Regions from separate parts of the Microbacterium sp. ZW T5_56 genome, predicted to be linked through region 1. Evidence: predicted binding sites of a transcription regulator. Region 1 holds the regulator's gene; the other holds the start of a gene.
The links. Region 1 encodes HrcA, which represses chaperone genes, less so after heat shock. Its sites were predicted from a motif close to TTNGCACTCGNNNNNNNCGAGTGCNAA; they were not measured.
Positions count from the first base shown of each region.

Region 2: the regulator HrcA is predicted to act here: its motif matches at 4,929-4,955, upstream of groL (chaperonin GroEL).

Region 1 is NZ_JBJDRI010000011.1:70,497-76,586, forward strand. It holds gene ACI3KU_RS07360 (ankyrin repeat domain-containing protein) at 104-511, shown strand; gene ACI3KU_RS07365 (carboxylesterase/lipase family protein) at 518-1,936, opposite strand; gene hrcA (heat-inducible transcriptional repressor HrcA) at 2,064-3,092, shown strand; gene dnaJ (molecular chaperone DnaJ) at 3,126-4,238, shown strand; gene ACI3KU_RS07380 (16S rRNA (uracil(1498)-N(3))-methyltransferase) at 4,238-4,966, shown strand; gene ACI3KU_RS07385 (HIT domain-containing protein) at 4,989-5,336, shown strand; gene ACI3KU_RS07390 (PhoH family protein) at 5,380-6,090, shown strand, end outside.
Region 2 is NZ_JBJDRI010000031.1:768-6,857, forward strand. It holds gene ACI3KU_RS14335 (sulfatase/phosphatase domain-containing protein) at 1-4, opposite strand, end outside; gene ACI3KU_RS14340 (sulfatase-like hydrolase/transferase) at 20-772, opposite strand; gene ACI3KU_RS14345 (DMT family transporter) at 870-1,826, shown strand; gene ACI3KU_RS14350 (nitroreductase family protein) at 1,843-2,457, opposite strand; gene msrB (peptide-methionine (R)-S-oxide reductase MsrB) at 2,454-2,879, opposite strand; gene ACI3KU_RS14360 (DUF2332 family protein) at 2,964-3,935, shown strand; gene ACI3KU_RS14365 (DUF3263 domain-containing protein) at 3,966-4,226, shown strand; gene ACI3KU_RS14370 (LytR C-terminal domain-containing protein) at 4,283-4,843, shown strand; gene groL (chaperonin GroEL) at 4,993-6,090, shown strand, end outside.

The DNA of each region.
Region 1 (6,090 bases):
ACCGGAGCACCACACCGGCGTCAGGAGGGAGATGTCATGACCTGGACGTGACGAATGTCATGCGCGAGAGGGGGGTGCCACCCTCACCTGCGAGAATGGCCGGATGGATGAGAACCCCGGATCGAACCTCAGCGCTGAAGTGATCGACGGCACGTTCGACCTGGCCCGCGAGGGCCGCGTAGCACCTCTCGGCGAGATGATCGACGCCGGGGTCCCGATCGACACACGGAACACCCGCTCGGACACCCTTCTCATCGTGTCCGCCTACGCGCGCCAGGCAGACGTCGTTCGCGAGCTGCTCCGGCGCGGTGCCGCACTGGACACCGAGAACACCATGGGGCAGACGGCGGTGTCGTGCGCGGTCTTCCGCGGCGATGCCGAGATCCTGCGTCTGCTGCTGGAGGCCGGCGCGAATCAGGACGTCGGCTTCCGCACCGCCGCGCAGATCGCCGAGCAGTTCGGACAATCGGAGATGTCGACGATCCTCGCGGAGTACGCCGCACGTTCCTGAACGCGCTCAGCGCATCGCGTCCACCACGGCGGCGCGCCGCACCGGCTCCGTGCGCGAGTGGGTGTCGAACACCCGCGTGAGTCGGTCGGCGTCATACGCGGGCCAGCCCGGGTCACCGGTGTGAGCGAAGGCGACCCACGCGGAGTGCATCTCGTCGGCCAGCGACTGCGGCGCGCCAGCCCCAGCCATCCGCTTCGTCTCCGCGTCGCCCAGCGCGTCGAAGACGAATCCGAGTTCGAGAGCGTGCGCGGCGCGCAGATCCCGGACCGGACTCGGCCACGCGAACTCGTACACGAAGGTGGGCGCGGGTCGAGCTGCTGCTATCCGCAGCATCGGCGCACGCAGCAGGAACTCCGTCGCGATCTGACCGAACACCTCACCGACGGACGCGTTGGGCCACACCCGTCGGCAGGCGGCCACGGCGGCTGCGGGGATCCGCAACGCGAGCCGGGCGAGGAGCAGCTTCGTGGCCGTGATGGACTGCAGCGCAGCGGGCGGGAACCAGAGGCGATACTCGTCCGTGTTTGTGCCGATCAGCACCGGGATGTCGACGTCCACGATCGCAGCCTCGGGTTCGCGGGGCAGGTCATCGGACAGCGCGAGGGTGAACGCGGGAGCACCCCCGATCGGGGACGACCCCGCGGCCTGCGCTACGCGCGCGGCGACGATCGCCTCCGGCGCCAGTTCCGCGAACGCCGCGCTGTTCGGTGCCACACCGAGGCGTTTCGCGAGAGCGCGTGTGATGCGCCCGGCCTTCTTCGGCTTGCCGGCCGACAGCGGTCCGGACTGGATGATCGCGCCGGCCGCGAGGTCTCGGGTGTCCGCCATCGACAGCAGAGCCGCGACGAGGGCGCCGCCGGCCGACTCGCCCATCAAGGTGATGCGCGCCGGGTCGCCGCCGAACGCCGCGATCTCCGCGCGCACCCAGCGCAGCGCGGCCGCGGCGTCGGAGACACCGAGGTTCAGCGGGGCATCGTCGTCGAAGACGGAGAACCCCTCCGAGCCGAGCCGGTAGTTGATCGAGACGAAGACGATGCCGTCACGGGCGAAGGATGCGCCGTCATAGGTGGACAGCGCCGCGGCACCGCGCTCCAGCGCGCCGCCGTGAATCCAGAGGATCACGGGCGCACCGTCTGCGGCCGTCGGACGCCAGATGTTCGCGGTGAGAATCTCCTCTCCCGCAATCTCGACAGAGCCCAGCAGCTCGGCCGTGGCGCCCTGATATGGCGCCTGCGGAGCCGTCGGTCCGAAGGTCAGAGCGTCGCGCACACCCTCCCACGCTGAGACGGGCTGCGGGGGTCGGAACCGGTTCGGGCCGAAGGGCGCGGCCGCGTAGGGAATGCCCAGATACCGCTCCGTGTCGCCGATGCGGGTGCCGCGGACACCTCCGGCGCTGATGACTCGGGTGACATCGTCGTCGCTCATTCGGCCATGCTAGTTGCACGGCTGCGGCGCGCGTCAGTCGCGATCCGCCGAGTCGGAGCGCGCATCCAGCCGAAGTCGGTAGAATTGGCACTCAGAGCATTCGAGTGCCAGCAGCAGAGGAGGCGACATGGTCACCGAGCGCGGCCTGCGCGTCCTCCGGGCCATCGTCGAGGACTACGTCGACACCAATGAGCCCGTCGGCAGCAAGTCCATCGTCGATCGGCACCATTTCGGCGTCTCCGCCGCCACCATTCGCAACGACATGGCCCTGTTGGAGGAGGAGGAGCTGATCGCGGCGCCTCACACCTCGTCGGGCCGTGTGCCCACCGACAAGGGCTATCGGACGTTTGTCGATCACCTCGCGGAGCTGCGGCCACTGACCGCGTCGCAGCGGACGGCCATCACGTCCTTCCTCTCCGATCCCACGGACCTCGACGACCTCCTCGGGCGCACCGTGCGCCTGCTCACCCAGCTCACCGGTCAGGTGGCGCTGGTTCAGTACCCCTCGTTCGCTCGCGCCACCGTGACGCATGTCGAGATCGTGCGCATCGCCGAACGTCGCGTTCTGGTTATCGTCGTGACCGATACCGGCCGCGTCTCCCAGCGTGTCGGCGGCATCAGCGAAGACATCGATGAAGCCGACACCGGTGTGCTCCGGGCCCGACTCAACACCCTCCTCACCGGGCACTCGGTCGGTCGAGCCGCCGAGCGCCTGTCGGCCGAGGTTCCTGCGACTCCGGAGCTGCGCTCCGTCTATCACGACGTCGCGGCCCTCGTCGCGGAGGAGCTGGAGGAGTTTCGCCAGGACCGGCTGGTAATGGCAGGAGCGGCAACCCTCGCGCGTCGCGAGCAGGACTTCCGCGGCAGCATCCATCCGCTGCTGGAGGCCATCGAAGAGCAGGTCACGCTGCTGCGGCTGATGGGGGAGATGACCGCGGGGGAGAACGGCCTGGCGGCCAGCATCGGACGTGAGAACGCGTCCTTCGGACTTGCGGAGGCGGCCGTGGTCGCCAGCGACTACGACGCCTCCGGATCGAGCGCGCGGGTGGGTCTCATGGGTCCCACGCGCATGGACTATTCCAGCAACCTCGCGGCGGTGCGGGCCGTGGCCCGCTACCTCACGCGGCTGCTGGACGAAGACGAATCGCGCCGCTGAGGCGCACGGGGACCGCCCCCAAGAAAGGTGACTGTGGCCGACCACTACGAAGTCCTGGGTGTCTCGCGAGAGGCCAGCCCGGAGGAGATCAAGAAGGCGTACCGGCGTCTGGCGCGCCAGCTCCACCCCGACGTGAACCCCTCTGCGGATGCCGAGGACAAGTTCAAAGCGGTCACTCACGCCTACGACGTGCTGAGCGATCCCGAACAGCGCCGCCGCTATGACATGGGCGGCGACGACGCGTTCGGCGGCGGCGGCTTCGGCGGATTCGGCGACATCTTCGAGACATTCTTCGGTGCGGCGGCCGGTGGTGGCGGACGCGGGGGCCGACCGCGCTCTCGTCGTGAGCGCGGCCAGGACGCGCTGGTGCGCGTGACGCTGGAGCTCGGCGACGTGATCTTCGGTGTGCACCGCGACATCGAGGTGGACACCGCTGTGCTGTGTGAGACCTGCCAGGGGTCGTGCTGCGCGCCCGGCACCTCGCCGCAGACCTGCGACATCTGCCACGGCACCGGCCACGTGCAGCGCCAGGTGCGCAGCCTCCTCGGCAACGTGCTCACCACCCAGCCATGCAACGTGTGCCAGGGCTACGGCACCACGATCCCGAGTCCTTGCGCCACCTGCGCGGGCCAGGGACGCGTCCGCTCCCGTCGGACCGTCGGTCTCGACATCCCCGCGGGCGTGGAGACCGGGCTGCGACTGCAGCTGCCGGGATCCGGTGAGGTCGGCCCGGCCGGCGGCCCCAACGGCGACCTTTACATCGAGGTCACGGTGGCACCGAACGCGGCGTTCTCCCGCGATGGCGACGACCTGCTCGCCACGCTGGAGGTGTCGATGACGGATGCGATCCTCGGCACCGAGACGCGTATCGACTCGCTCGACGGTCCGGTGGATCTGGAGATCCGCCCCGGCGTGCAATCCGGTGACGTCCTCACCATCAAGGAGCGTGGCATCACGCCGCTGCGCGGCAGCCGGCGCGGCGACCTCCGCGTGGGTGTCCAGGTGGTGACCCCCACGCGCCTAGACGCGAAGCAGCGCGCCCTCATCGAGGACTTCGCGGCGCGCGCCAAGGCGCCGAATCCGCAGCTGGCCGAGTTCCAGCAGGGCCTGTTCTCCAAGCTCCGCGATCGGTTCCGGTCGCACTGATGGCCCTGCACTTCCTCGTCGATGATTCGGCTGAGCTGGCCGGTGATGACGTCGTGCTGACGGGCGCCGAGGCGCATCACGCCGCCACCGTGCGTCGCGTGCGCGTCGGCGAGGCTGTCACCGTCGGCGACGGTCGCGGCGCGTGGCACACCGGTGAGGTGATTGAGGTCGCCCCGAAACGCGTTGGCGTGCGGCTCACATCGCGATCCACGGTGCCGGCGGCGACCCCACGCCTCGTGCTCGCGCAGGCCCTCGCGAAGGGCGACCGAGACGAGCGCGCCATCCAGGCGGCCACCGAGCTCGGTGTCGATGAGATCGTGCCGTGGCAGGCCGCGCGCAGTGTGTCCCGCTGGGACGCCGCCAAAGCCGCCAAGGGCGTGCAGCGCTGGGCGAGCATCGTGCGGGAGGCCGCCAAGCAGGCGCATCGTCCGTGGCTGCCCTCCGTGAGCGATCCGGTCACCACCGCTCAGCTCGCACGTCGTTCCGACGATGCCCTCATCGTGGTGCTGGAGCCCAGCGCGGACGCACCGCTCACGGGTGTCGAACTCGCCGGTGCGCGGGAAGTCGTGCTCGTGGTCGGCCCCGAAGGCGGCATCGCGCCCGAGGAGCTGGAGGCGCTGCGCGCTGCCGGTGCGCACATCGTGAAGCTGGGGGATACGGTGCTTCGCACGTCGACCGCAGGGCCTGCCGCCCTCGCGGTCGCCGCCGTCTCCCTGGGCCGCTGGTGAGAGCGGCCGATAGACTGACCGCATGAGCGAGCCCTCCGTCTTCACCCGCATCCTGAACCGCGAGATCCCCGCTGAGATCGTTGCGGAGACCGATCGCGTGTTCGCCATCCAGGACATCGCTCCGCAGGCGCCCGTGCACCTGCTGGTGATTCCGAAGACGGCGCAGTATCGCGATGTGACTGAGCTCGCCGCCGCCGACCCCGCCCTGCTCGCCGAGCTGGTGGAGGTGGCGAAGAGCCTCGCGGAGGAGCGCTGCGGCGGGCAGTTCCGCCTCATCTTCAATACCGGCGCGAACGCCGGACAGACCGTCTTCCACGTGCACGCGCACGTGCTCGGGGGAGACCTGGAGGAGAAGAGCCTCGTTGGCTGACGAAAACACTGCGACCGTACGCATCCTGGCGGATGGGGTCGCCATGGTCCGACTTCTCGGACCACAGGACCGCCTGCTGCGCATGATCGAGAAGGAGCACCCCTCCGTCGACGTGCACGTGCGCGGGAACGAGATCACCCTGAGCGGCGAGTCCGCCGCCGTTGCCGCGGCGAAGGGCCTCGTCGATGAACTGCTCACGATGACCCGAGATGGCCAGGACCTGGCACCGTCGGATGTCGCCACCTCGGCGCGTCTGATGAACGCCGAGGGTGGGCCGCGTCCGTCCGAGGTGCTCTCCGAGCCGATTCTCTCGTCACGCGGGAGGGTGATCCGCCCGAAGACGCTGGGCCAGCGCGACTACGTCGACGCGATCGATGAGAACACCATCGTGTTCGGCATCGGCCCGGCCGGAACGGGAAAGACCTACCTCGCCATGGCCAAGGCCGTGCAGTCGCTGCAGCGCAAGGAGGTCGATCGCATCATCCTCACCCGCCCCGCGGTGGAGGCCGGCGAGCGACTGGGCTTCCTGCCCGGCACCCTCACCGACAAGATCGATCCGTATCTGCGTCCGCTCTACGACGCGCTGAACGAGATGATCGATCCGGAGATCCTCCCCAAGCTCATGGCGACGGGAACGATCGAGGTGGCACCGCTCGCGTACATGCGCGGCCGCACGCTGAACAACTCCTTCGTCGTGCTCGACGAGGCGCAGAACACCACCCCCGAGCAGATGAAGATGTTCCTCACGCGTCTC
Region 2 (6,090 bases), on a different contig from region 1:
CCATGTAGCGCTGGTACTTCTACAGGCCCTCCTCCTCGTAGGTCAGCCCCTGCGGAGGCGTCTGCTTGAGGTCGGTGAGAGTGAGATGGTCAGCCACGCGCATCGCCGAGCGCCGCGCGGAAGCCGACCGCGTGGCGTAGTCGTCGTCCCAGGTGGCGGGAACCGGAATCGGCGCCGAGAAATCGTCTCGGTGAGCATCATCCGGCTCCCATGGCCGGTGCGGGGCCTTGTGATAGATCAAGACGCACCACGGTGCCTCCGCGTCCAGCGCGTCGACCCACTCGGTGGCCAATCGGGTGATGATCCGTGTAGCGTACCCCTCCTCGACCCGCTCGCCCGTGGCGGACAGGAACTGCGGGTTCCAGTACTCGCCCTGGCCCTGCTGCCCCACCAGAACATCCCAGTAGTCGAAGGCCTGCGGATCGTGTCCGCTTCCGTGTCCCATGTGCCACTTGCCGACGACCGCTGTCCGATACCCCGCCGCCTTCAGCTGCGACACGAACGTCGGCTGCGAGGCGTCCAACGGAGTGACGAGGGTCGTCACGCCGTTGACATGGCTGTAGGTGCCGGTGAGGATCGAGGCGCGACTGGGGGAGCACAGCGCGTTCGTCACGAAGCAGTTCGTGAACAGCACTCCCGCGCGGGCGATCTCGTCGATGCGTGGCGTCGCGTTCACCACGGAGCCGTAGGCGCCGATCGCGTGTGCCGCGTGATCGTCGGTGAGGATCATGACGATGTTCGGCCTGCGCGGTGCCGTCGTGGTCTCGGTCATGCGGTGCGGTCCCTTTCTGCTGGCGGATGATCCAGAGCGCCTGCTTCCGGCACCTGCTGTGCACGCCGGGCGGTCACCCTTCGCGTAGCGTTGTCTGGTGACATCCTCCACCCGTCCTCGCCTTCCGCTGTGGCTCGCCATCGGGGGAGCGGTGTTCATCGGGACCCTCACGGCGATTCAGGCGCGCGTGAACGGCCTCCTCGGGGCACGTCTGGAAGACGGATTCGTCGCGGCGGCCATCTCGTTCGGCTCGGGACTGATCCTCATGATCGTGATCTCGCTGATCCTGCCGGAGGGACGCCGTGGCTTTCGCGCGCTGGTCGGGGGACTCCGCGAACGCACGATTCCGACGTGGATGGTGCTCGGCGGCCTCGCGGGCGCTCTCACGGTCAGCACGCAGGGCCTGACCGCGGCGATCATCGGAGTGTCCCTGTTCACCGTGGGGGTGATCGCGGGGCAGGCACTGTGCGGTCTGGTCATCGACCGCGTCGGCTTCGGTCCGGCGGGAGTGGTCGCCCTCAGCCTCGGGCGCATCGGCGGTGCCGTGCTGGCTCTTGGCGCGGTGGCGGTCTCGCTCGGGGGCGATGCCCTCACCCGGGTGCCCTGGTGGATGCTCGTGATGCCGTTCGCGGCGGGTGTGGGCATCGCCTGGCAGCAGGCGGTCAACGGCCGACTACGCGCTCAGGTGGGAACTCCGCTCACGGCCACACTCGTCAACTTCATCGGCGGCACCGCGGTGTTGGTGTTGGCAGCTGTCATCGCCGTCCTCGTGATGGGGCCGACGCAACCCTGGCCCACGGACCCCTGGCTCTACCTGGGCGGCGCTATGGGAGTGATCTACATCTTCCTCGGTGCCGCGATCGTCGCACGAACGGGTGTGCTGCTGCTGGGCCTCGGCAGCGTCGTCGGTCAGATCCTGACGTCCGTCGTCATCGATCTGATCTGGCCGGTGCCCGGCGCGGGGTCCGCCTGGCAGGCGGCAGCCATGGTGATCCTCGCGTTGTCGTCGGTCTTCGTGGCCGCCGTGCCATGGGGTCGTCGCGCGCGTCACTAGGACGCGCGCGACAGGGTCACTTCTTCTTCGACTTCTTCTTCTTGCACTTCTTCGCCGGCTTGGCGGACTTCGTGGCGTTCGCAATCGCGGAGCCGGAGCCGGCGGGCATCGACGTCACGAAGGATGCAGCGTCAATCGGACGACGCGTCCGGATCCGCTCATCCGGCTTCCCGCCGACGTACAGCCATCCCAGCAGCTGCTCTCCCGTGCGCAGCCCGTGCGCCTTGGCGACCGCCTTCGAGCGCGTGTAACCGCCGGTGCGCCAGATGACGCCCCAGTCGGCCTCGTCCAGCAACAGGCTCAGCAGGTGGGCGACGCCGGAGGCCACCGCCTCCTGCTCCCAGGCCGGTACCTTGCCGCTCGGCTTCTCGGAGAAGACGACGGCGATCAGCAGGGGCGCCCGCAACGGCTTGGTGGAGACGCCGTCGTGCCCGTCCGCCTTGTGAATGGCGCGCCCCAGGCGCACACGGTCTTCACCGCGCAGCTCGATGAGTCGCCACGGCTGCAGGTTGGAGTGATCCGCCACGCGGCCGGCCGCCTCGATCAGCCGTACCAGCTCCGCGCGATCGGGCGCGGCGTCGGTCACCTTCGAGGCCGATCGGCGGCGCAGCGCCGCGTCGTACGCGCTCACTCGGCTTCCGGCGTGAAGGACAGCGCGAGAGAGTTCATGCAGTAGCGGTCACCGGTCGGCGTGCCGAAGCCATCGGGGAAGACGTGGCCGAGGTGCGACCCGCATCTCGCACAACGGACCTCGGTGCGCACCATCCCGAGCGACGTGTCTTCGATCAGCTCCACGGCGTCCGGGCGCACCGACTCATAAAAGCTCGGCCAGCCGCAGCCGGAGTCGAACTTCGTTCCGCTCTGGAACAGCTCGGCGCCACAGGCACCACAGGTGTACAGGCCGGCGCGGTGCTCGTCCAGCAGCTCTCCGGTCCAGGCGCGCTCGGTTGCGGCCTCTCGCAGCACGGCGAAGCGTGCCGAATCCAGCTCCTCGCGCCACTCCTGCTGGGACTTGTTCACGGTGTACGAAGCGTTGTTCTCGCTGTGCCACATGTGTCCTCCTAGGTTCACTCCATTCAACACCGCTCGTCGGCTCCCTGTTCCGCGCGCACCTGTGCACTGGGGGAGAATGGGCGGGTGACCGTCTCGGACGTGCAGGAGCGCTACGCCAGGTTCGCGCGAGAGGAAGCGCCCGGGCGCAGCGAGGTGTACGAACGCTGGGCGCGCGCCGTCGCCCACGACTCCGCCCTGGCCGCGGTCATCGCCGCGCTGCCGGAGCAGCGACGCCAGCCTCCGCTGGTGTTCGCGCTGGCGCGTACTCTCGGTGCGGGAGCGGGCACGGACGAGCTCGCCGCGGTGCTCAGGACGAAGAGCGCGCAGGTGCGCGAGCTTGCCGAGCGGCGCTCGGTGCAGACGAACGAACCGCTGCGCTGTGCTGCGTTGCTCCCGGCGTTGGCACGGATCGAGGGTCCGATCGCCCTGCTGGAGCTCGGCGCCGCGGCCGGTCTCTGCCTCTATCCGGACCGGTATGGCTATCGCTTCATCACTCGTGAGGGGACAACCACAGCGGGGGACAACTCGAGCGCTGTCATCCTGACCAGCCAGTGGCGCTCAGATCTGCCCGTGCCACAGCGGCTTCCGATGATCGACTGGCGTGCCGGGGTCGACCGCGATCCGCTGAACGCGCAGGATCCGGACGATCGCGCCTGGCTCACCGCGCTGGTGTGGCCCGGGGAGACGGGACGGACGGAGCGCATCGACGCGGCGCTGGACGTGGCGGCAGCGGAACCACCGCTCCTGCACGCCTTCGACCTCGCGGAAACAGGTGCCGAGGCGATCGCCGCACTCCTCGCCGAGGTGCCGAGCGGGCTCACCCCGGTGATCTCGACGCCCGGCATCCTGCCCTTCCTTCCGAAAGCGGCCCGGGCGGAGCTCATCGACGCGATTCGGGCGTCGGGAGCGCGATGGATCACGATGGATGCGCCCGGCCTCCATGCCGGGTGGACCACCCCGGTGTCGGGGGTCGAGGACGGGTTCGCGCTGGCGCTCGACGGCCGCGTGATCGCCGCCGTCGACCCACTCGGTCGGTGGGTGCGGATGCTGGACTGAATGTCCGAACCCCCGCCTAGCGTGGGCGACATGAACCCTGCCGCTCTCAGCCCGCGAGATATCGCCATCCTCGATCTGGAATCGCGCCTCCCGGTGCATTCGGTGCCCAAGGAAGAGGAGATCGACACCGTTCTCAACCTGTCAGCGGTGCGGTACTACCAACTCCTCGGGCACCTGCTGGACTCGTCGGCGGCTCTCGCTTACGACCCCCTTCTTGTGCGGCGACTGCGCCGGCTCCGTGATGCCGATCGGGCAAGACGCGTGTCGCAGCCTCGCTCGGCGATCGCCTGATGTCGGCCCGGCGCTTCCTGCACGTGGCTCTCGGACACTCCCGGTAGCATCGTCGAGTGCCCACCAACACTCAGCAGCGCGACCGCTTCGACGACGTGCCTCGCGAACGCCACCGGGTGGGCGCGCATCGCGCAGAGAACCCGCGCATGCGCGCGGGGCTGATCATCCTCTGGGCGGCGGTCGCCGCCGTGATCCTGTTCGCCGTCGGCGTCTTCCTGTCCCTGCTCTGGACGGATCGCATCTCCTTCGGCCCGGAGCCCACGGCATCGAGCGTTGCGGAGTCCCCGGCACCCACCGACGCAATCGACACCAGCTACACGGTGTTCATTCTCAACGCCGGTCCTGATCCCGCACAGACGGATCGCGCGAAGTCGCTGGTGGTCGGTGTCGGGTACGCGGAGGACGCGGTGTCCACGTCGGAAGCGGACCAGAAGGACTTCGAGACCTCCGCGGTCTACTTCAGCGACGCGGCTGATGAGGGTCCGGCGCGAGCACTCGCCGCGTCCCTGGGCATTTCGCAGGTTGCACAGACTGACGCCTACAAGCCGATCGATGACTCCGCCGGCCGTCAGCTCACGGTCGTGCTCGGCGTGGACTTCGGTGCCGACGCCGGCTGAGCACCAGTGCTGCGGGCCCGGAGGAGTCTCTGGGAAGGCGGTGTGCGTCGCTTGCACTCTCCTAGGTCGAGTGCCAGAATGAGCATTAGCACTCGTAGTGTTTGAGTGCTAATGAAGATTCGCCTACGTCCGGGAGGGACGACACACACATGGCAAAGATGATCGCTTTCGACGAGGAGGCCCGCCGTGGCCTCGAGCGCGGCCTGAACATCCTGGCCGACGCCGTGAAGGTGACGCTCGGCCCGCGCGGTCGCAACGTCGTGCTCGAGAAGAAGTGGGGCGCCCCCACGATCACCAACGATGGTGTCTCCATCGCCAAGGAGATCGAGTTGGACGACCCGTACGAGAAGATCGGTGCGGAGCTCGTCAAGGAGGTCGCCAAGAAGACCGACGACGTCGCCGGTGACGGCACCACGACCGCTACGGTTCTGGCTCAGGCTCTGGTTCGCGAGGGTCTGCGCAACGTCGCGGCCGGCGCTGACCCGATCTCGCTCAAGAAGGGCATCGAGAAGGCTGTTGCTGCCATCATCGAGCAGCTGCACGCCAACGCGAAGCCGATCGAGTCGAAGGAGCAGATCGCTGCGACCGCGTCGATCTCCGCTGCTGACACCGCTATCGGCGAGCTGATCGCCGAGGCGATCGACAAGGTCGGCAAGGAGGGTGTGGTCACCGTTGAGGAGTCCAACACTTTCGGCACCGAGCTCGAGCTCACCGAGGGTATGCGCTTCGACAAGGGCTACCTGAACCCGTACTTCGTCACGGACCCGGAGCGCCAGGAGGCTGTCTTCGAGGACCCGTACATCCTCATCGCCAACCAGAAGATCGGCAACATCAAGGACCTGCTGCCGATCGTCGACAAGGTGATCCAGGACGGCAAGGAACTGGTCATCATCGCCGAGGACGTCGAGGGCGAGGCTCTCGCGACGCTCGTGCTGAACAAGATCCGCGGCATCTTCAAGTCCGTCGCCGTCAAGGCTCCGGGCTTCGGTGACCGTCGCAAGGCTCAGCTGCAGGACATCGCCATCCTCACCGGTGGCCAGGTCATCACCGAGGAGGTCGGTCTCAAGCTCGAGAACGCCACCCTCGACCTGCTCGGCCGCGCTCGCAAGGTCATCGTCACCAAGGACGAGACCACCATCGTCGAGGGTGCCGGCGACTCGGCTCAGATCGAGGGTCGCGTCACGCAGATCCGTCGCGAGATCGAGAACACCGACTCCGACTACGACCGCGAGAAGCTGCAGGAGCGC